Regions from separate parts of the Brevibacillus sp. AF8 genome, predicted to be linked through region 1. Evidence: riboswitches for the same ligand, from Rfam matches in the RefSeq annotation. Region 1 holds a riboswitch; each other region holds the start of a gene.
The links. Region 1 has a riboswitch for lysine ahead of KB186_RS10730 (amino acid permease). Riboswitches for the same ligand answer to the same signal wherever they lie in the genome.

Region 1 (7,192 bases):
ATAATTACGGGCGTACATAAAGAAGCGGGGTGTCTCTGGCTGGATTCCTTTCATGAGTTGATTGCAGATTGCGAAGCACGGTGGTCATTAAAAGTGCTAGAGCCATTTCCACTCTCCTATAATTTTGTCGCACCAGTTGTGTTGAAGGATGGAACAAACGCAGTACTGAAGCTGGGAGTGCCTGGCGTGGAATGGCAAAGAGAGCTGGCAGCGATTCGGGGTTTTGCAGGGCGGGGAATGGTGCAGCTTCTCGATGCTGACGAGGAAAAAGGGATGATGCTTTTGGAGCGCATCATGCCAGGAGAGACACTGGACAAGCTGAGTAGCGAAGACGAGCGAATTCAATGCTTGGCGGACGTAATCAAAAGAATGCATACACCCATTTCGAGGGTTGGCAAGCTTGCGTCGAGATTCCCGACGATAGCAGACTGGGCTGTGGGACTGGAACAGATTCGCCCCCATTTCCAAGGGGGGACAGGACTAATTCCTGAGCAAATGGTGGAGCAGGCCATGCAATGGTACAAAAAGCTTCTCCCCACACAAAAAGAACCGTGCTTGCTGCATGGTGATCTTCATCATGAAAATATTTTGCGTGCAGAAAGAGAGCCGTGGCTGGCAATTGATCCGAAAGGACTGATTGGGGAGACGGAATACGAGGTGATTCCGTTTTTGCTGAACCATTTGCCAGAGGATGGGCTAGAAGAGGTAATGAAACAGCGGGTCGATGGGCTGACGAAGGCGCTGTCCTTGCAAAAAGAGAGAGTGTTAGCATGGGCGTATTGCCACAGTGTGCTGTCAGCTTGGTGGTTCATAGAGGATTTTGGTGCAGACGGTGGGCGTTTAGTGATGCCGAGAGTTTTTGAGAGGCTGTTAAATGAGTAAAGGCTTCACCCTGTGGGATGAAGCCTTCTTTATTTTAAATGAATAAATGAGATTTTTCGTGATACGAAATATTAATAGCCAGTTGACTGATTCAAGGTGGCAGCAGCGAGATTGTATTGGTAAACCGATTCGATTGCTTTTGTTTCAGAGTCAAACAGGTTTGCTTCGTCTTCCATCAATTCTTTCATCGATGCTTTCCCTAATCTATATTGATCGATTGTTGCCTGATAGCGCTCCAATGCGGTTTCTTTCTTTGTTGTACTTTCCTCTAATGCCTTTTTCGCTGCGAGTAGCTTCGTATAGTTGTCACTTACCTCTTGACCGATTTTCTTCTGTGTTTTTTGTTTTTGCAGTTCTGCTTTTTTGTGCTCATTTTTTGCGATTGTACCTTTATGTGTGCTGAGAGCGGAATACTCTGCCGTGTAATCAATTCTAACTTGGGCAAAGTCTATTTCTGCTTGTGCCTTGATCATCTCAGGACGTTTTTCAAAAGCTTTTGCTTGCCATTGCTCCAGGGAAAGCAGCTCGTCCTGAGTCAGATCAGTGGAGATCATTTTCCATTGTCTGTCTGCTTTTTCGTTCAATAAATCGTTGAGCTTGGCCAATGTTTGTTTGTAGCTGGCTTCAAGGGCAGCGAGATTTTTGTGAGCTTCTGTTTCTTGGGAGTCCAACCAGTACTGTCTTTGCAAGCTTTTCTTTTGCGCTTTGATTTTGGCGTCTAATGATTGGACTTCGAAGAATGCTTTTTGCACTTGCAATTGAACGGTGTTTTTTTGCGTATTCAGGGCGACTTCATCGACAACCACTTCTTTGACCGCTTTGGCAGCGTCTTCGAATTTCTTTTTGGCATCAGCCAGAGTCATGATGTCAGCTTTTTTGATTTCTTCTTTTTCTCTCAGTGTAATGGAGGTTTCGTACTTCGTAATATCTAATTCAAGCCGAAGCAGCTCCAGATCGACGCTGTTCTTTATTGCCTGTTCGACTGCGAAATCTAGCGACAAAGGGGAAACATCCGTCTGTTCAGCAGTGGCCACAAGTGGAGCAGCCAGAGCCAAATGGGCGCCACCTGTGAGGAGAGAAGTGACTAATGTTGTACTGTAAATGTGTTTGAAGAGCCTGGATTTCATGGGGCAACCTCCTGATCATATATAAAAGAATTTGATAACGATTCTCATTATCAAATCCATGAAAAGTATATATTTCCAACTGAATTTCGTCAATAAAAAAATGTTTTTCACCATGTTCTTGGTCGAAATCAAAAGGAATCCCCTTCCGGAAAAGGCAAAAGGAGCATCTGCCTGTTTCCCAGAAGGGGATTTGTTTTTCTAATGGGAAAAGAACTATTCTTTGTCCCTGTTTTCTTTGTTTTCCGCAGCCGACTTGGCAGTTTGGTTCAATGTCCCTTCCTTTGGTGTAAGGGAATAACCATGCATATTGCTTCCGTTATAACCCATGTCAGGCTTTTCTTTTGAGATACGATCAGTCATTTGCTTCCCCCTTATTTTGTCCAGTGGGTGTAGAGTCTTGCTGCACATACGGATTGTCGATGTCATTTGGTTCCTTGTCCAGATTGGTACGGATCGCGAGGATTGGACTAGTTGGAGGTTGAGCGATCAGTCTGTCATCCAGTTGCTTAAAATCAGGCAGGTCGTTTTCGCGATTGTCATCCATGTTCGTCTCCTCCTTTACGGGTTAGTATGTCCACCATCTGCCTGTCAATTTCCTAAACTGGAAAAGGAAACGGCACACAAAAACAGCCCCAGTCCCAGAGAAGCTCGGGCAGAGGCTGTAGATCATCTTTGTGCAGTTAACTCGTTTTCTTGGACAGGATCTTCATAAAAGAGGCAAGATTCGTTTGAAGCAATGGTGTAAAGGAAGAAAAGGAAGCATTTTCAGCGAGCGTATTCATTTGACGAACAAATTCCGTGGTGTCCTTTGTATTTACATTCTCAAAACGGTTAGTGATTTTAGTATTTTTTAAATCAGAGAGAAGTGTAGCTTGTTCGTTCCGGTATTGTGCGATCCAGTCTGGACGATGTTGCAGCTTTTTGACGAATTGAATCAGCATGCTTACTTTCTCTGTTTGATTGGTGGTAGCCGCTTGCATTTTTTTGTAGGCTTCCGGGTCATATCGTTCCATCAGTTTGGACGGATTGACATAGTCGTCCGGCGCCCCATGTGGTTTTTGCGGAAGCTCTACGTAGCTGACACTGCCAGTCGCAGGGTCAACTTTTCGTGTTTTGGCAACGCTAGCGAGCAGATGGAGGGTATCCAAAAATTCAGCAGCATTTTTTTCATCAGCCATGTATTGGTCTGCCAAATATTTGCCTTGGGTTAATCCGACCTCTACCAAAGCAGCTCTTTCTTCATCCGTGTAGGTGGATTGGGAGTTGAAAAAATTACGTTCGAGGATCTGATCAAAGGCCTTACGAGCTTCAGGTGGTTTATCTGCGAAAATTTTATCCAAGCGCTGGTTAATCTCTGTGCTAAAGAAAAATTGGACGCTGTGGTGTTCGATGGCATCAGCAGGGAGCTCGCGTGCTTTGTGAGAACGAAGATCTACTGTATCGTACTCGGGCAATCTGGGCAATTCTAAACGAGTTCCTGTCACCATTTGGGGTGCAAGTTGGTTAGTGGATAGCTGGGGGGGTAGGTAGCGGTTATTCGATTGGATGTGCATGTTCTACTCTCCTCACATGGATTCATGTTCAGTCGTGAAGGCAGGAGATCATGGTTACCTTTTATCAGATGACTAGTATGAGTTGCGAGAACGGAAGGAAACGGATCTCTATTGCTTCTTTTCTATACTATCGGCTCTTTTCGGGCAATTATTAATATACTGTTTAGCATGAAAAAGGACTCCCGTTCAGATAACGGAAGTCCGTATTTTTTCTTCGATTATTTCGTGTATTCATCCATGCTGAAGTCAACTTGTTCAAGAGGGACGAGCTTTGTCTTTTGCGTGACTTTATAAGCGAGCCAAATGATTAAGAACAGAGGCAAACCAATGTAAGAGACCGCGACGCCATACCAGTCGATCGTTCCACCCAAGAATGCGGAGTAATTTTGCCCCAAAATAACGATACAGCAAATGATGAAGGCAAAAATCGGTCCAAACGGGAACCACTTTGCCCGATAAGGCAATTCGCTTAAGTCACGGCCCTGAGCGATAAACGCTTTGCGGAAACGGTAGTGACTAATGGCAATTCCCAGCCAAGCGATGAAGCCTGACATACCAGACGCATTCAAAAGCCATACGTACACTTCGCCTTCCCCAAACAGAGAGGACAGAAAAGCAAGGGCGCCGATGAGCGCAGTCAAGATCAAGGCATTGATAGGTACGCCATTACTTGTTACTTTTGCGAACCATTTTGGTGCTTTTCCTTCCTTCGCCAAGTTCCACAGCATGCGTGTAGATGCGTACATGCCAGAGTTACCAGCAGACAATACAGACGTGAGAATAACGGCATTCATGACGGATGCTGCAAAAGCAAATCCGGCATTTTCAAATACAATCGTAAACGGACTGATCGCAATATCCGTCAGGTCGCCACTGATCAGATTTGGATTATCGTATGGAACCAACAACCCGATGATCAAAATAGCGAGGATGTAGAAGAGCAGGATGCGCCAAAAAATTTGACGGATGGCCTTCGGAATGTTGCGGGCGGGGTCTTCGCTCTCTCCAGCTGCGACACCAACCAGCTCCGTCCCTTGGAAAGAGAATCCGGCAATCATAAAGACACCGAGCAGGGCCATGAAGCCGCCATTGAATGGCGCGTCGCCTTTGGTGAAGTTTTGGAAGCCAACTGCTTGACCGCCCATAATGCCAAAAATCATCAACACACCGACAATAATAAAGATGATAACCGTTATTACTTTAATCAAGGCGAACCAATATTCAGATTCTCCATAGGCTTTCACAGACAGGAGATTCAAGGCGAACAGCAATCCGAGGAACAAAGCGCTCCACACTATCGCTGGGGTATCCGGGAACCAATATTTCATAATGAGTGCGGAAGCTGACAGCTCGACGGCAATGGTAATGGCCCAGTTGTACCAGTAGTTCCAACCGAGAGCAAAGCCGAGAGATGGATCGACGAACCGTGTGGCATACGTCGAAAATGAACCGGAAACAGGCATGAAGGCGGCCATTTCCCCCAAGCTAGTCATTAAAAAGTAAACCATGATACTAATGGCGAGATAGGCGACTAACGCTCCACCTGGCCCGGCGGAATGAATCGAGCCTCCGCTCGCGAGAAACAATCCCGTCCCAATCGACCCGCCAATGGCGATCATCGTCAGGTGTCGGGCTTTTAAACCACGTTGCAATTGATTTTGTGACATAAGCTGCTTGCACGACCTTTCTTGATTTTTGAGAAGGAAGGTCGGAAATTAAAAAACCGCCATAGCCAAAAAATGGCATAGGGCGGTATCATCCAATCCCCACCAAGCCTTCACTGAAGATAGCTCACCACGTTTGCTTGGCATGCAAACGTGACAGTTCTGCCCCTTTCGAGTACAGCCCCAACCCAATCGCACAGAGACGCGATATGAGTTTCGGCGGATTTTCCTTACCTGGAGTCATTGATTTTCTCTGAATCTCGTACAGGATGATATAAAAGCCGCGACCTCTATCCTCACCGTGAAAGATGAGGATAACATGTATGAAATTATGTGATTCATCAAATATAAAGGATTGTTCGGGATTAATCAATGTGAAATTTTGTTATTCAAATGAGCGTCTGGCAGGCCAAGAGCCTTGCAGCTTGCGAATTTGGACAATTTGTCCCGTATGAAACGCATCATGCAAGACAAGACTCATGACGTTTTGGTAAATCGGTGTATAGGTAGCCTTCTGGTTTAACTCTTCATCCGTCAGCAAGGAAAGCTGTTCATGAATGTTGCGATGGACGCTTTCCATTCGCAAAAGGGTAGCTTGCCAAGCTTCTTCGTCATCAGGACCGCCGGATGGGGTGAAGGTATCATCGTTCGTCTCGGCAGAGCCATGAAATTCGGTGTCCAAAAGACGATGCAACAGACGTTCTTTGTAATACAGAAGATGACTGACGTTTTCCCAGATTGTGTTAGCTGCTTCTCCTACAGGGCGCCAGCTAGCCTCCGCTGCTGATACTCCGGAAAGCACTTCTTTTAAGGGGGGATACCAGTCTTCCTTGTCATACGCACATTCCCATCCGTGCAAAAGCAATTCCTTCCGATTCATACGCTTCCTCCTCGTCTGTGAAACAGATTGATGAAACGCTATAATAACAGTAAGAAATGAGTGTGTAACCAGTTAATTTAATTACGGTGGTTACAAATAGAGATTACCATATCCTGTATGGTCATACAAGAGAGAAAAATGAAGGGTTTCGTCAGGAGAGATGATGCCATGGACTGGCTTTGTATCGATTTTTTAAATAGTGATTGGAGGGATTGGCGCGGTTCTGGTCGTTGGGAAAATCGTCTGGAGAACCAGGAATGGCTGTCATCCTTTTTGCAAACATACAAGCTAACCGCTCCGCTACCTATGGATGAGGAGTATGCCGCGTCTCTTTTGCAGTTGCGCGAACGTTTGAGACGTATGCTGGAAACCGTTGTGCATGGGGACCGATTCCAAGAGGAGGACCTTGTGGAATTGAACAAAGTATTGGCCCTCGCCCCATTTCATAGGCAGGTGTTGTTTGTAGAGGAGGAGGGCGGCTACAGGCAAAAGCAATCTAGCTCAACAGAGGGCTGGCCGCTCGTGATGGCACAAATTGCTGCTTCTTTCGCGGAGTTGCTTGCCCCACAGCATCTTGAGCGAATCAAAATATGTGACAACGAGGATTGCCGCTGGGTGTTTTATGATGAAAGCCGCAACCGGGTGCGCCGCTGGTGTGATGACAAAATGTGCGGAAACTTGATGAAGGTCCGCCGTTTTCGTGAACGGAAAAAGGAAAAAGGGTGAAGCGCTAAAGCTCACCCTTTTTATCTGTTCATTTATGAAGCTGGGGTCAATTGGACCAGCTTAGGGTAGATGGACGAACCTGCTGCTACGATGCCTGAGCTTTTCCAGCAAAAATCGTTTCCTTGTGTATCAGTAATTTTGCCTCCGGCTTCCTGAACCAAAAGTGCACCAGCCAGCCAATCATACACCCCTTCACCATATTCCCAGTAACCGTCGAGTCGCCCGCACGCCACATAGGCCAGATGGAGTGATACTGCGCCTTGCATGCGGATGGCAAAAGCCTCTGGCATCACTCTTGTCAAGGAATTTGCTGTATACTTACCGACCAAGTGGTTCATTGGCTCGGAGGAAGCAAAGAGT
Region 2 (7,192 bases), on a different contig from region 1:
CTGAAAATACGGATACCGCAAATATTTTGGGGATTAACACAAATATGGTCATTGTCGTGACCGTCATGCTTGCCTCGGCACTGGGAGGTGTCGCCGGCATATTGATCGGGATGGCGTATTCCGCTCTCATTCCGACGATGGGGATGACGCTTGGCTTCAAAGGTTTGGCCGTTTTGATTTTAGGAGGTGTAGGCAGTATTCCTGGGGCTATGGTGTGCGGCGTATTGCTCGGAATTATCGAGGTGTTTACTGTCGCGTACGGAGACTCGTCGTATCGGGATGCGGTTGCTTTTGGCTTGATCATTCTCATTTTGCTCTTGAAGCCGGAAGGACTATTTGGACGCAAAGCGTAAGGGAGGTGCAGACATTGGACATTCTCAATCCATATAACTTACAAGTACTGACTTTTATCTTGTTAAACAGTATTTTGGCGATCAGTATTTACATTACGCTCTCGACGGGCCAGCTTTCCTTGGGACATGCGGGCTTTATGAGCATTGGCGCTTTTACAGCGAGTATTTTGACGAAGCAAGCGGACGTACCGCTGTTTATCGCCATCATAATCGGAGGACTGGTAGCAGGACTGATTGCACTGTTGATCGGTGCTCCGACATTGAAGCTCCACGGCTTGTACCTGGCAATTGCTACGCTTGGCTTTGGTGAAGTGATTCGCGTTATTTTTCTTAATATGGAGATAACAAACGGGGCTCTTGGATTGACCGGACTTCAATCGGTTGGGAATTATTTGTACGATTTTGAAAAAGCAATGGGGTTAAAAGCGCAAACTCTTGGCATTTCGGTCATGCAAATGAAGTCGTTATCGACCTTTGTGTTTATGCTGCTCCTGTTTGCCTTCGTTCTTTTCTTGACGCTGCGTCTGAACCGTTCGCGTCTTGGGCGTGCTTTTGAAGCGATCAAAGCAGATGAAACGGCGGCACGAGCGATGGGATTGCAAGTCAATTATTATAAAATGCTTGCTTTTGTGATCGGTTCAATTTTGGCAGGGGTATGTGGAGGATTGTTCGCCCACATTACGACGACGATTACGCCAGATGATTTTAACTATCATAAAGTCGTAGAAATTCTGTCTTATGCCGTGATCGGCGGCAGCGAAGTCGTATGGGGGCCGCTGTTTGGTGCCTTGGTTCTTACGGCGCTGCCGGAGGTGCTGCGTGGTTTGGCCGAGTACAAAATGCTCATGTACGGTTTGATCATGGTCGGTGTAATGGCATTCCGTCCGCATGGCTTGATCGGTGCCGATACGTTCCAAAAGCTGTTCAAGCGTCGTCGGGGCAAATCATCGGACAAGGAAGCGAAGGGGGGAGTATAAGATGTTGCTGGAACTTGCGAACGTAGGAAAAAGCTTTGGCGGCATCACCGCTCTTCGTGACGTTTCTTTTACTGTCGGAGAGGGCGAAATTGTCGGCTTGATCGGTCCGAATGGTGCGGGGAAAACGACCATTTTCAATATGGCAACGGGCATATTCGAACCAACAACGGGTACCTTTTCTTTTGCTGGGCAAAAGCTAAACGGCATGGCGCCAAACAAAATTACCGAAATGGGTATTGCAAGGACGTTCCAAAATATTCGCCTATTCGGTCACATGAGTGCGTTGGACAACGTGAAGGTGGGATGTCATTCGCGCATGAAGGCAGGCTTCTGGGCTTCCCTTTTGAAAACACCGGGACAACGTGCGGAAGAAAAAGCGGTTACCAAAAAAGCCGAGGAGTTACTCGAATTCGTAGGCTTGTCTGACATTGTTAATGTCCGCTCGGATACATTGGCTTACGGTCAACAACGACGTCTGGAGATTGCACGGGCACTGGCTACTGAACCAAAACTCTTGCTGTTGGACGAGCCTGCTGCCGGAATGATCGAGACCGAGACGAAAGCACTCATGGAGCTGGTCAAAAAAATTCGCGATGACGGGACGACTGTCCTGTTGGTCGAACACGATATGGGATTGGTCATGAATCTGTGTGAAAAGGTCGTATGTATCAACTTTGGGGTCAAAATTGCTGACGGTACCCCGGCAGAGGTACAAAACAATCCAGATGTGATTGAAGCCTACCTCGGCAAGGAGGACGAATAAGATGCTGAACATCCAAAACTTGACGACCTCCTACGGTCAAATCAAGGCGATTCGTGGGATTACGCTGAAAGTGCCTGAGGGCAAAATCGTCTCGCTGATCGGTGCGAACGGAGCGGGCAAAACCACAACCATGCGTACAATCGCAGGTCAACTGAAGCCAGAAGCAGGGACGATTACGTTTTGTGGTCAACGCATAGAGGGCTCGAGACCCCATCAAATCGTAAAAGCCGGACTGGCGTTGGTTCCAGAAGGGCGTGCGATCCTCGGAAAGATGACCGTTCTGGAAAACCTGGAAATGGGTGCATTCCAGCGCAACGATGCACAAGGCATCAAGGACGACATGGAAAAGATGATGATCTGGTTCCCCATCCTCAAGGAGCGGCTTTCCCAATTGGGAGGGACGATGTCTGGTGGTCAACAGCAAATGCTAGCCATTGCCCGCGCATTAATGTCTCGACCGAAGCTGCTGCTTTTGGACGAGCCGTCGATGGGCTTGGCTCCTATCGTGGTGGCGGACATTTTCAAGGTAATCAAAGAAATCAATGCGGAAGGTACGACCGTTCTTATCGTGGAGCAAAATGTCAAACAGGCCCTCAAAATTGCCGATTTCGGGTATGTGCTGGAGGCAGGGCAAATCGTGTTGGAAGGCACAGGAGAATCGTTGTTAAACGACGAGCGTGTAAAAGAAGCATATTTGGGCGGTCGCAAGCACTAGGTCTGCCTATAAAAAACTGTCGCCATGGAATGAGGCGGCAGTTTTTTTCGTATTGATTCCATGGTACTATGAAGGGTAGAACGTATATTCTCTTATGCGAAAAAGGGAAGGAAGCCGGATACGATGCCAACCAAATTGACGAGAGAGCAAATGGAATATCTTGTTCATCAAGTACAGCGTTACTATAAAGAAGAACGGTCAGAGACACTCGGTAATTTGGAGACGGAAGAGTTGATTGCCTTTTTTTCAAAAGAGCTCGGTCCCTTCTATTACAATCAAGGGGTGCAAGACAGCCGCAAGCTGCTGGTGGAACGGATGAGTTCCTTGGAAGATGAACTGTATGTATTGGAAAAGCCAATTCACAAGAATAAATAGATGCAAGGCAGATATAGAGCAAAGAGGAGGGAGCAGCCATGAACAGCTCCTTAAAAGATAAACTGGCCGTCCTGCCAGATAAGCCAGGCTGCTACCTGATGAAAAACGCGAGCGGGGAAATCATTTACGTAGGAAAAGCCAAGGTGCTGAAAAACCGCGTCCGCTCGTATTTTACAGGCAGTCATAACGGGAAGACGCAGCTGCTGGTCAGTGAGATCGTGGATTTTGAGTACATTGTGGTATCCTCAGCGATCGAGGCGCTCATCCTCGAGTGCAACCTGATCAAAGAGCACGATCCGCGCTACAATGTCATGCTTCGCGATGACAAGACGTATCCGTATATCAAAATTACGAATGAGGCGCAGCCACGTCTGGAGATTACCCGTAAAGTATTAAAAGATAAAGCCAAATATTTCGGTCCATATCCGAATGCCGGAGATGCCTCCGAGGTAAAGAAGCTGCTGGATCGCCTCTATCCGTTGCGAAAATGCCGCAATATGCCCAAGCAGGTTTGTCTTTACTACCATTTGGGGCAATGTCTTGCGCCCTGTGTATACGAGGTATCGGCTGAGGAAAATCAGCGTTTGGTGGATGAAATCAGCCGGTTCCTCGATGGTGGCCATGAGGAAATGAAGCAAACCCTTACGGAAAAAATGCTCCAAGCCGCAGAAAACATGGAGTTCGAACGAGCCAAGGAATATCGCGATCAGATCAAGAGCATCGAAGCGGTGATGGAGAAGCAGAAGATCACGTTCACCGATACGGTAGACCGCGATATTATCGGGTTTGCTGTGGAAAAAGGCTGGATGTGTATCCAGGTGTTCTATATGCGAAAAGGGAAGATGATCGAGCGTCAGACGACTTCCTTTCCATACTATGGCAGCGAAACCGAAGACTTCATGTCTTATGTGAGCCAGTTCTACTACGATAAGCAAAATGCGCTGCCGAAAGAAATTTTGCTCCCGCAAGAGAGTGAACCAGAGCTTTTGAGTGAATGGCTGGGCATCAAAGTCCATGCGCCGAAAAGAGGCAAAAAGCATGAGCTCGTGAAGATGGCTTCCGAGAACGCCCGCATTGCTTTGCAGGAGAAGTTCGCCCTGATGTCTAAAGACGATGCTCGGACGGTCCAAGCGGTGCATAATCTTGGTCACATTTTAGGGATTCCGGTTCCTCATCGAATTGAAGCGTTTGACAACTCCAACATTCAAGGAACAGAGCCTGTGTCTGCGATGATTGTCTTTACAGACGGGCGCCCTGACAAAAAGGAATACCGCAAATTCAAGATCAAAACCGTCGAAGGACCAGATGATTACGGCTCCATGCGAGAAGTCGTTCGGCGACGTTATTCTCGCTTGCTAAAAGAAAACCAGCCAATGCCCGACCTGATTGTGATTGATGGTGGAAAAGGCCAAATCAGTGCGGCTATGGACGTTCTGGAAAACGAGCTCGGTCTTTATATTCCTGTCTGTGGACTCGCGAAAGACGAGAAGCACCGTACTGCTCAGCTCATGTACGGAGATCCGCCAGAGCCTGTGAATCTTAGACGTGACAGCTATGAGTTTTATTTGTTGCAGCGCATCCAAGACGAGGTCCACCGTTTTGTTATTACGTTCCATAGACAATCCCGGACCAAAACGATGCTCTCGTCGCAATTGGATGAGATCCCGGGTATCGGTGAAAAGCGGCGCAAGCTGTTGTTCTCTCATTTTGGCTCTTTGAAGAAAATGCGCGAGGCGACCGTCGAAGACTTCCGCCAATTAGGGATCGGCGACAAGCTGGCAAAAGAAATCATCGGGCATCTGCGCAAGCTCGACACTTAGCAAATGTAACTTTTGGAGTAACCTTTAAAAAGGAATTGATCCATTTTTAGACTCATGATATAATCCGATTCAAACAGAATAGTTAGCCTCACTTCCATTATGGAGTGAGGTAGAGGCGCGAAAACCAAGAGTACCACCCTGAGATCGGGTATCTGTGAAGGGGACGGGAAAGGGGAATTCGCCGAAGTGTGGAGGGAAACCCGCTTTTCTCCATGCTGGGCCTGCGTTGAACAAATGCAGGACTGTCATCTGCACAATGACCAATTGTCAGATGGAGAGCTATCTCACGGTGTGTCAATGTGAGTTTTGATGGTGATAACTGTCAATCTTCGTTGTCCGCGTGTATTGGGAGGGAGGAACCGGTATGTCGAAACAGTAGGCAGCGGCAGGTCTTATTCCTTGTCGGTGCCTTTTTTGTAAAATAAAAATGCAAGACTTTTCCTTATAGAGAAAATAGTGAAAAACCATACGATACGAGATAAATACCAACATTGGATATGAGAAAAAGGGAGAGAAGCCGCATGGGGTTGATCGTGCAGAAATACGGAGGCACCTCTGTAGGTACCATTGAGCGAATTTTACGAGTTGCGGATCGAATTATCAGCTACAAAGAGGAAGGACATGATGTGGTAGTCGTTGTCTCTGCGATGGGGAAATCTACTGACGTATTGGTAGACATGGCCAAGCAGATTAGCGCATACCCATCCGAGCGTGAAATGGATATGCTGCTGACCACGGGGGAGCAAGTATCGATCGCGCTTTTGTCGATGGCCTTGCATACAAAAGGCTACGACGCTATTTCTCTTACGGGCTGGCAAGCTGGAATCACCACGGAGGCGATTCACGGAAGAGCGCGGATCAAGCAGATTGATCCCGAGCGGATTCAATCCGAGCTCGGACGCGGTCGTGTGGTCATCGTGGCAGGATTCCAAGGGATCAGTGACGAAGGTGAAATTACGACGCTCGGCCGCGGTGGATCGGATACATCTGCGGTTACACTTGCAGCGAGCTTGAACGCTGAGAAATGCGAAATCTTTACAGACGTGTCCGGGGTGTATACAGCTGATCCACGAATGGTTCCAGCTGCGAGCAAGCTGGATACGATCTCGTATGATGAGATGCTGGAGCTGGCGAACCTCGGTGCAGGGGTTCTTCATCCTAGGTCAGTAGAGGCTGCGAAAAAATACAAGGTAAGGCTGGTCGTCCGCTCCAGCTTTACTGCCGAAGATGGTACGTACGTTGAGGAGGTTGCCAACATGGAAACAGGTAGAGTAGTAAGTGGAGTTGCACATGATGAAGATGTAGCCAAAATCACGGTTGTCGGCATGCCTGCCAAGGTCGGGACGCTCTCCCGTCTGTTCAATACGCTGGCAGACAACCAGGTGAACGTCGATATTATTATCCAAAGCTCTTATGATGCGACTGTTACGAATATTTCTTTTACAGTTGCAGCGGATGACCTGAAAAAAGCACTGGATACGCTGGACAGAAACAAAAACGAGCTTGGTTTTGAAAAAGTCGATTTCGAGGAAAGCTTGACCAAAGTATCCATTGTTGGCTCCGGAATGATCAACAATCCAGGGGTTGCTGCCGAAATGTTCCGCGTTCTGGCAGAAAAAGAAATTTCTATTAAAATGGTATCTACATCTGATATCAAGGTTTCTTGCGTCATTCCAGCCGCCTTGACGGAGCTGGCTGTTCGCAGTCTGCATTCGGCCTATGGTCTGGATGTTGAGGAAACCGCAGTCGTGCACGGCGTATAAAAAATGGATGCTCCCTCTCCCTTCCTTATAGGTAGAGGGGGCATTTTGTTCATGACGCCACTTGTACGGAGATACGTATGTCAGAAGAGCTTTCCATTTCGATTTTGCTAAACGTTTCTCTTTCTTTCCATTGCTCAATCATACCAGCGATGATCCCGGCTTCAAAGGAAAGACTGCATCCTAGTCTTTCTATAGACTGATAGCTAAAAATGGAATGAGTGAGTGAATAGACGATCGTTTGTTTGGTCTCCTCCACGACGTCTAGCTGGCCTAATCCGAGCCGAATAAAAGGCATAATCGGACCTGTTGCAGATTGAATGGGGATTTGGCGGCCCATATTTTTTCCTATCCAATAGAGAATATGGTTTTCACTATCGCCTAGCAGGGTACTAGTCAGCGTTTCGCGTAGAAGATGATAGCCAAGGT
Region 3 (7,192 bases), on a different contig from region 1:
AAAATAACAGCTCCAGCAGCACCAGGGAAGGTTCCATTGTATTCGCCAATCCCAGGAAGATGGTCGGTGAACGGAACCGGACAAACCTTGACAGACGCGCAGCACTTTGAGGTGGACATTCCTGAGAGACTGGCCGGAATCACAATCGCTGTTACCTTTGAGCCTGTTTCGGGGCAAAAAGAGACATCGTCTATGTGGGGCGATACTTCGGCGACAACGGTTCAAATACAAATACCAGGTGCACCTAATGCCTGCGGCCCTGCTAATGGAAATGTCACGATGGATGTGTTGATGCAGCAGAACGAACAATCAACACCGACGGTAGAAAAGATGAACCTGTATTCCTCTGATAATACAATCAAGCTGTATCAGAATCCTGTTCATGTGATCTGGCTGGCAACTGCTGCCGAACACATCAAATATGGAAGTGAAGCGGATGATGATGAAGGGCCGGGTGTATGGGCGATCGATAATGTCATTGCCGACGAGAGCAAATTGAGCTGGGATCACACGGCATTGCTGTTGTCCGGTTACAAACCAGGTCGCTACAAAGTCAACTACTATAGCAAAAGAGACCCGTCGCAGGTATGGTGCGGCTACGTTCAAGTGATAGAAGATTCGCCTCCAATCAAGTCGTATCCGTCATGTGAGCCGGATGATACAGGTGTAACTCCGCCAAGTTCGCCACTTCTTCTTCGAAGCGAGAGCGGGAAGGAATACCGGGACGGACAAAAGATTACCGTGAATGCAGGCGATAATCTCGAAGAATGGGAAGACTTAAGACTGATCGCTACTCATGCTGAGCTTGTCGGATCCAAAAAGATCAGGGATAAGAGCGAAAAGAAGTCCTACTATATGCCGAAATTTGAATGGAAACATGGAGAAATTGGTATTGGTGCCAATCGGAAGCACAGTAACGGTACCATTTCCTCAGAAAATCGGATCGAGATCTTTTTCGGGGAAGAAGAAATCGCCAGCATCAAGCCAAGCAAAGGTGATGGCGACGATGGTGAGGGACTTGAATCACTGAATTTGAAAAGGTATATCGATACGGATAAGCCTGGGGAATACAAGATCAAGGTAACGAATACGCTCACCAATAAAACCTGCACAGTTATCAACTCCAAAAGAAAGCACACCAAGAAAACCGATGAAAATGAGCGTAATGAAACATTGACGATGACAATTGAAGTAAAGTAGGTAGGAAGACCCCCTTGCAATTTGGCATGGGGGTTTTCGACTACAAGGGGAGGAAGTCCTGTGACAAATGAGCAGAAGGCAATCCTAGAAAAGTTCGGCTTTCGGATCGAAGGAGAGCAAGTGAAACATTTGAAGCTGGGGATCGTAAGACATAAAAGAGAGTTCGTCTGTCACGCCACGTCAGAAGAGTTGCGGGACTATATCAAGTCCGTCTTGCGCAACCAATGTCAGTGGAAGCGAGGAGAATCTGAGTGAGCAGCCAGGGAGGTTATTGGTGTTGAAGGAGTCTAGGGAGACATTGGTTACGGCATTACACGAAGTGGAGGCTTGGGAGAAGGACCAGAACGACTTGTGGTTCTGGGAAAAGCTTGGCAGACTTCCTTTTGTTTTGTTGGATCGGATTACGCCTGCATTCGTTCAGGAGAAGCTGGGAAAAGCCGTAGATGAAATGGCAGCCTTTCTTGAAACAGGTGGAACTTATTTGGTGCAGGATGAACCGATATACAAGCGGTTTGGCAAACGATTAGAGGGACAGGGCACTTCTGTTATTGGCAAGGAGGAGATAGCCGCTGTTCCGCTTACGATCATGAATGAAGTCGCCATGGAGTTGAAGGATTCACGTGCGAATTTTGCCACGGTACAAGGTGCGACGACTGGCTTCGGGGGGATATTTACCCTTGCGATCGATATCCCGTTATTGATGGGGACATCCCTAAAAGTTTTACAAGAGATGGCGCTTGCCTATGGCTATCGACCGGAAGAGAAGAAGGAGCGGCTGTTTGTCGTCAAATGCCTGCAGTTTGCTTCATCGGACATCGTAGGGAAAAAAGCGATACTCGCTGAGCTCTCCCGCTTTGATGACCCAACTGCCCAGAGAGAGGTAATGGCGCAATTGCAGGGATGGCGTGAAGTCGTGGTAACGTACACAGAAAACTTTGGGTGGAAAAAGTTATTTCAAATGGTGCCCATTGCGGGTATTTTGTTCGGGGCGTATTTGAATCGCTCAACCGTACAGGATGTCGCCGAAGCGGGGATGATGCTGTACCGCAAACGGCGCATCCTGGAGCGGCTGCGCGATAGCGAAAAGAGTGGGGAGATTACAAAGACCACTCCTCAGCTGTAAGAGCGTAGATAAGATGGTCCTCCCATACGCCGTTAATTTGTAAATAGCGTAACGAAAGGCCTTCATGGCGAAAACGGTTTTTTTCCAAGACACGAATGGAGGCTTGGTTGCGAGGCATTACAGCCGCTTGTACCCTGTGTAGCCCAGCATCCGTGAAAGCAAAGCGAAGGGCAAGATTTACGGCTAATGTCGTATAGCCTTTGCCATTGCACGCCTGATCCATGAAGTAACCAATCGTTGCATTTTGCCATGCGCCGCGTGCCACATTTGACAACGCAATACGCCCAATCATCTTTCCGGATTCCCGGGAGAATACGCCGAAAGCATAGGCCGTGCCACGTTCAAAATCATTCTGCGCTTGTGAAATCTGTTCTTGCTGTACTGGGAGGGTCAGAAATGAAGCGGGGCGGATCGGTTCAAATGGTTGGAGAAAGTCATGATTGCGCAGCCGAAGCTCTAGGAGCTCGGCTGCGTCTTGTTGGTGGAGAGGCCGTAAGAGAATCTCGTCCGTATGTAGTGTCATGAGATCAATCCTCCTGAAAAAGTTGGATTGATAGTATAGCATATGCCAGAGTATTTGGGAAACACCGATTATCCGAGCAATTCAGCAAACGATACCCCAAATGCTTTGCAAGTTTCCACTTCTTTTGCAGTAGGAGAAAGCTCGATTTTCAATCCTTCCATTGGTGTTTCTGCTCCCCGTTCGCTCGCCTTTTTCAGCAAAATATCAACTGCTGCACCGACATGCTCATAAGCGGAGTCGCAAGAGCCAAAAGCAACAACCTTTTTCCCGCTAAGGTCAATGTCGTCCATTTCCTCATAAAAATCCATGCATTCATCTGGGAGTTCGCCGTCGCCCCATGTGTAGGCGCCAAGCAAGATTCCGTCGTAAGCCTCGAGTTCTTTTGCGTTTGCATCCATCACTTCTTTTATCTCCAGCTCAGCACCAGTGGAACGAATACCTTCTGCAATTGCTTCAGCAATTTCCTGTGTATTCCCTGTCATGCTCGCGTAAACCATCAAAATGCTCATAAAACGTAAACCCTCCAATTGGATAATGAGTATCATTCTCAATAAATAAAATAATGAAAATGAGAATCGTTGTCAATAACTTTTTTCTTATTGCCACGTTTCATTGATTTTGGTAGAGTTAAATAAAATTATAATAATGTACTCTAAATAGAGGTGCGCCGAAGAAGAGTAAGTCTTTTCGCAATCTGCCAGGGGGCAGGAGAAGGAAGAAAGGCTAAAGCGCCGAAGCTTATGCTATGCCCCTACGTAGCACAGGCTGGGGTGTCTCATGAAAAATGAACATCCTGTCACAAGGGACCTTACGTCTTTTTGTGGAGCGCTATTTATTATTTGCTTCTGTAGTATCAAGAGCAATGAGATAGCGAATGCACTCATTGCTTTTTTTGATTTACCATGCTGTTATTTTGAGGAGGATGTAACAATGAATATGATGGATGCCAACGAAATTATCGCGTTTATCCAAAAAAGCGAAAAGAAAACACCCGTGAAAGTATATGTGAAAGGGAACCTGGAGGGAATCGACTTCGGTGCGAGCTCCAAAGCTTTCATTACTGGTCCTACTGGTGTTGTTTTTGGTGAGTGGAAAGAGATTGAGCCAGTGCTCGCTGCTAACGCAGACAAAATTGAAGATTATGTAGTAGAGAGTGACCGTCGCAACTCCGCCATTCCATTGCTGGATACAAAAGGGATTCAAGCGCGTATTGAGCCAGGCGCAATTATCCGTGACCAAGTGACAATTGGTAACAACGCGGTCATTATGATGGGTGCTTCCATTAACATCGGTGCAGTTATCGGTGAAGGTACAATGATCGACATGAATGTTGTAGTAGGTGGACGTGGAACTATCGGGAAAAACTGCCACATCGGTGCGGGATCGGTTATCGCGGGCGTTATCGAGCCGCCGTCTGCACAGCCAGTTGTTGTCGAAGATGATGTTGTCATCGGAGCAAATGCAGTCATTCTGGAAGGTGTACGCGTAGGAAAAGGTGCTGTCGTTGCAGCGGGCGCTGTCGTCATTGAAGATGTACCTCCATACGTAGTAGTTGCGGGAACGCCTGCACGTGTGATCAAGCAAATCGATGAAAAAACTCGTTCCAAGACAGAGATCAAGCAGGAGCTACGTCAGCTGTAAGGGAGAGAGTGCACATGGACTGGCGTTCGCTCGATGAACAATATATCGTCTCCTCTTACAAAAGACTTCCGATTGCCATAGACAAAGGCGAAGGAAATTACTTGTACGATACGAACGGGAAGAGTTATCTCGACTTGTTTACCGGACTCGCGGTAAACGTTTTGGGGCATTCTCATCCGCGCATTGTACAGGCTCTGCGTGAGCAGGGAGAGCGCTTCTTGCATATTTCCAATGTATTTTTAAACAAGCCGGCTATTCGTTTAGCCGAGCGTTTGGTTGCGAACAGCATCAGCGGTAAGGTGTTTTTCACCAACTCTGGTGCAGAGGCCACAGAGTCTGCCATCAAGCTGATTCACAAATGGACAAAAAATGAGGGAGCTGGTCGTGAAGGCATCGTTGTCTTGCGCAACAGCTTTCATGGGCGAACACTCGGAGCAGTGCGTCTGACGAGGCAGGCTCACGTCTATCAAGACTTTCCTCAGCCAGCTTTTCCTGTTTATGAATTGGATGTGGAGGACACGGCAGGATTGCGAGCGATTTGCCAGGAAGCAAGACCCGCTGCGGTCCTCATGGAGCCAGTATTGGGTTCTGGCGGTGTCGTACCGTTATCTGAAGCGTTCTTGCGAGAGGTAGCTGCGATCTGTGAGCAAGAAGGTATGCTCTTTGTCATGGACGAGATCCAGACAGGAATGGGCAGAACAGGAAAGCTCTTTGCTTATGAGCATGCAGGCGTAACGCCAGACCTTATCCTTTTTGCCAAAGGTATAGGAGGAGGGCTTCCCCTCGGCGGTGTCATCGCTGGTCCAAAGCTGATGAATCAGTTCAAACCAGGGGATCACGGAACGACATTCGCACCATCGCCACTGTCTGCTGCCCTGGGGAATGTCGTGTTGGACGAATTGCTTGATCCAGCCTTCATCGCTCACGTAGAAGAAGTGATTGCGTACCTGTGGTCGGGCTTGGAAGCGTTGCGAACGCGCCTTCCGGATCAGCTGCAATCCCTGCGCGGAAAAGGCTTGATGGTTGGAATTCCGCTCTCTTCCACCCCGGAAGAGGTAAGCCACTTGCAGCAAGCATTGCTTGACGAAGGAATTCTCGTTGACGTGACGCAGAAAACGATTGTTCGTCTGCTTCCGCCACTGACGTTGACCAAAGCCGATGTGGACCGTTTCCTTGCCGTGTTTGAGGAGCAATTAACAGCAAGAACAAGTACGAAAAAGGAGGCGTAGACCATGACGACTTCCTTGTTTACACAAATTCGCCGAGACCTGCACCAAATACCGGAGCCAGGCTTCGCTGAAGTGAAGACGCAACAATACTTGCTCGATTATTTGAAAAAGCTGCCTCAGGAGCGAATCGAGATCAAAACGTGGCGGACAGGCATTTTGGTCAAGCTGGCAGGAACAGAGCCAAAACGATTAATTGCCTGGCGGACGGATATGGATGGCCTGCCGATCGTAGAGGAAACGTCCTATCCGTTTCGATCGCTTCATGAAGGATACATGCATGCTTGCGGGCATGACATGCATATGGCAATTGCTCTTGGCCTCCTGACGCATTTTACCGAGCATCCGATTGCAGATGATTTGTTGTTTCTCTTTCAGCCGGCAGAAGAAGGCCCTGGCGGTGCTGAACCGATGATGGAAAGTGAAGAGTTTGCAGACTGGCGACCGGACTGCATTTTTGCCCTGCATATCGCGCCGGAATATCCAGTTGGTCATATTGCGACGAAGCCAGGAATTTTGTTTGCCAATACTTCTGAGTTGTACATTGATTTGGTTGGCAAAGGGGGGCATGCAGCCTTCCCCCACAAGGCGAATGACATGGTGGTTGCAGGAAGCCATCTTGTGACTCAGCTTCAATCGATTATTTCGCGCAATATCGATCCATTGGATTCGGCCGTCATAACGATTGGCAAGCTGGAGAGCGGGACGAAGCAGAACATCATCGCGGAGAAGTCCAGGCTAGAAGGGACCATCCGAACCTTTTCGATGGAATCGATGGCACTCGTCAAAAGCCGCATTGAATCTCTCGTAAAGGGAGTGGAAATAGGCTTTGATTGCCAGGCAACGATTGATTACGGTGTTGGCTACTGCCAGGTTTACAACGAGGAGCAGCTAACGACAGACTTCATGCAATGGGTACAGGAACAATGTGCAGAGGTAACTCTCATTACCTGCAAGGAAGCCATGACCGGAGAAGACTTCGGTTACTTTTTGAAAGAAATCCCCGGCTTTTTGTTCTGGCTGGGTGTGCAAACGCCGTACGGCTTGCACCATTCCAAAATTGAGCCGAACGAAGACGCGATCGAGGTTGCTGTTCGACTGGTCTCCCGGTATTTTACATGGCTTTCGCAACAGGAGTAGCAGGTGTCAGGAACAAAAAAAGAGTGGCTGGATAGCCGCTCTTTTTTCTGTGTCCTTCCCGCCCGTATTCTGGTCAAGGGTAAGAAGTAGTTACTAACATCTCTGTGTATAAGTCTTTCTTCCTAAGGTTTTTGTGCTTGTGGATAATGTGGATATTGTTGAAAAAACTTATCAGGGCAGCACAACTATTTCCTTTTCCAAACGTATAAACTAGGGAGAAGAAATTCCGGAAAAACAAGCGCTGCCGCGCACACATACAGGAGGATTATTGACATGAAAAAAGCATGGTTGTCGGCCTTGTTGGCGTTGACTGTAGCAGCAGGGGTGGGGAGCACTACT

Region 2: it holds a riboswitch for lysine, as region 1 does, so the genes downstream of both, KB186_RS20290 (aspartate kinase) here and KB186_RS10730 (amino acid permease) in region 1, are expected to answer to the same signal.
Region 3: it holds a riboswitch for lysine, as region 1 does, so the genes downstream of both, dapD (2,3,4,5-tetrahydropyridine-2,6-dicarboxylate N-acetyltransferase) here and KB186_RS10730 (amino acid permease) in region 1, are expected to answer to the same signal.

The regions. Positions count from the first base shown of each region.
Region 1 is NZ_JAGQDN010000006.1:44,175-51,366, forward strand. It holds gene KB186_RS10705 (aminoglycoside phosphotransferase family protein) at 1-882, shown strand, start outside; gene KB186_RS10710 (TolC family protein) at 954-2,009, opposite strand; gene KB186_RS10715 (hypothetical protein) at 2,223-2,369, opposite strand; gene KB186_RS10720 (hypothetical protein) at 2,362-2,553, opposite strand; gene KB186_RS10725 (hypothetical protein) at 2,690-3,562, opposite strand; gene KB186_RS10730 (amino acid permease) at 3,781-5,229, opposite strand; lysine riboswitch at 5,342-5,527, opposite strand; gene KB186_RS10735 (DinB family protein) at 5,612-6,106, opposite strand; gene KB186_RS10740 (CGNR zinc finger domain-containing protein) at 6,275-6,832, shown strand; gene KB186_RS10745 (inositol monophosphatase family protein) at 6,865-7,192, opposite strand, start outside.
Region 2 is NZ_JAGQDN010000017.1:66,378-73,569, forward strand. It holds gene KB186_RS20260 (branched-chain amino acid ABC transporter permease) at 1-353, shown strand, start outside; gene KB186_RS20265 (branched-chain amino acid ABC transporter permease) at 359-1,330, shown strand; gene KB186_RS20270 (ABC transporter ATP-binding protein) at 1,332-2,093, shown strand; gene KB186_RS20275 (ABC transporter ATP-binding protein) at 2,095-2,808, shown strand; gene KB186_RS20280 (DUF2164 domain-containing protein) at 2,932-3,183, shown strand; gene uvrC (excinuclease ABC subunit UvrC) at 3,222-5,003, shown strand; lysine riboswitch at 5,106-5,293, shown strand; gene KB186_RS20290 (aspartate kinase) at 5,525-6,766, shown strand; gene KB186_RS20295 (YslB family protein) at 6,816-7,192, opposite strand, start outside.
Region 3 is NZ_JAGQDN010000003.1:332,597-339,788, reverse strand. It holds gene KB186_RS07950 (hypothetical protein) at 1-1,200, shown strand, start outside; gene KB186_RS07945 (hypothetical protein) at 1,261-1,455, shown strand; gene KB186_RS07940 (EcsC family protein) at 1,478-2,323, shown strand; gene KB186_RS07935 (GNAT family N-acetyltransferase) at 2,298-2,846, opposite strand; gene KB186_RS07930 (flavodoxin) at 2,915-3,355, opposite strand; lysine riboswitch at 3,496-3,685, shown strand; gene dapD (2,3,4,5-tetrahydropyridine-2,6-dicarboxylate N-acetyltransferase) at 3,777-4,487, shown strand; gene KB186_RS07920 (aspartate aminotransferase family protein) at 4,502-5,716, shown strand; gene KB186_RS07915 (N-acetyldiaminopimelate deacetylase) at 5,720-6,853, shown strand; gene KB186_RS07910 (hypothetical protein) at 7,127-7,192, shown strand, end outside.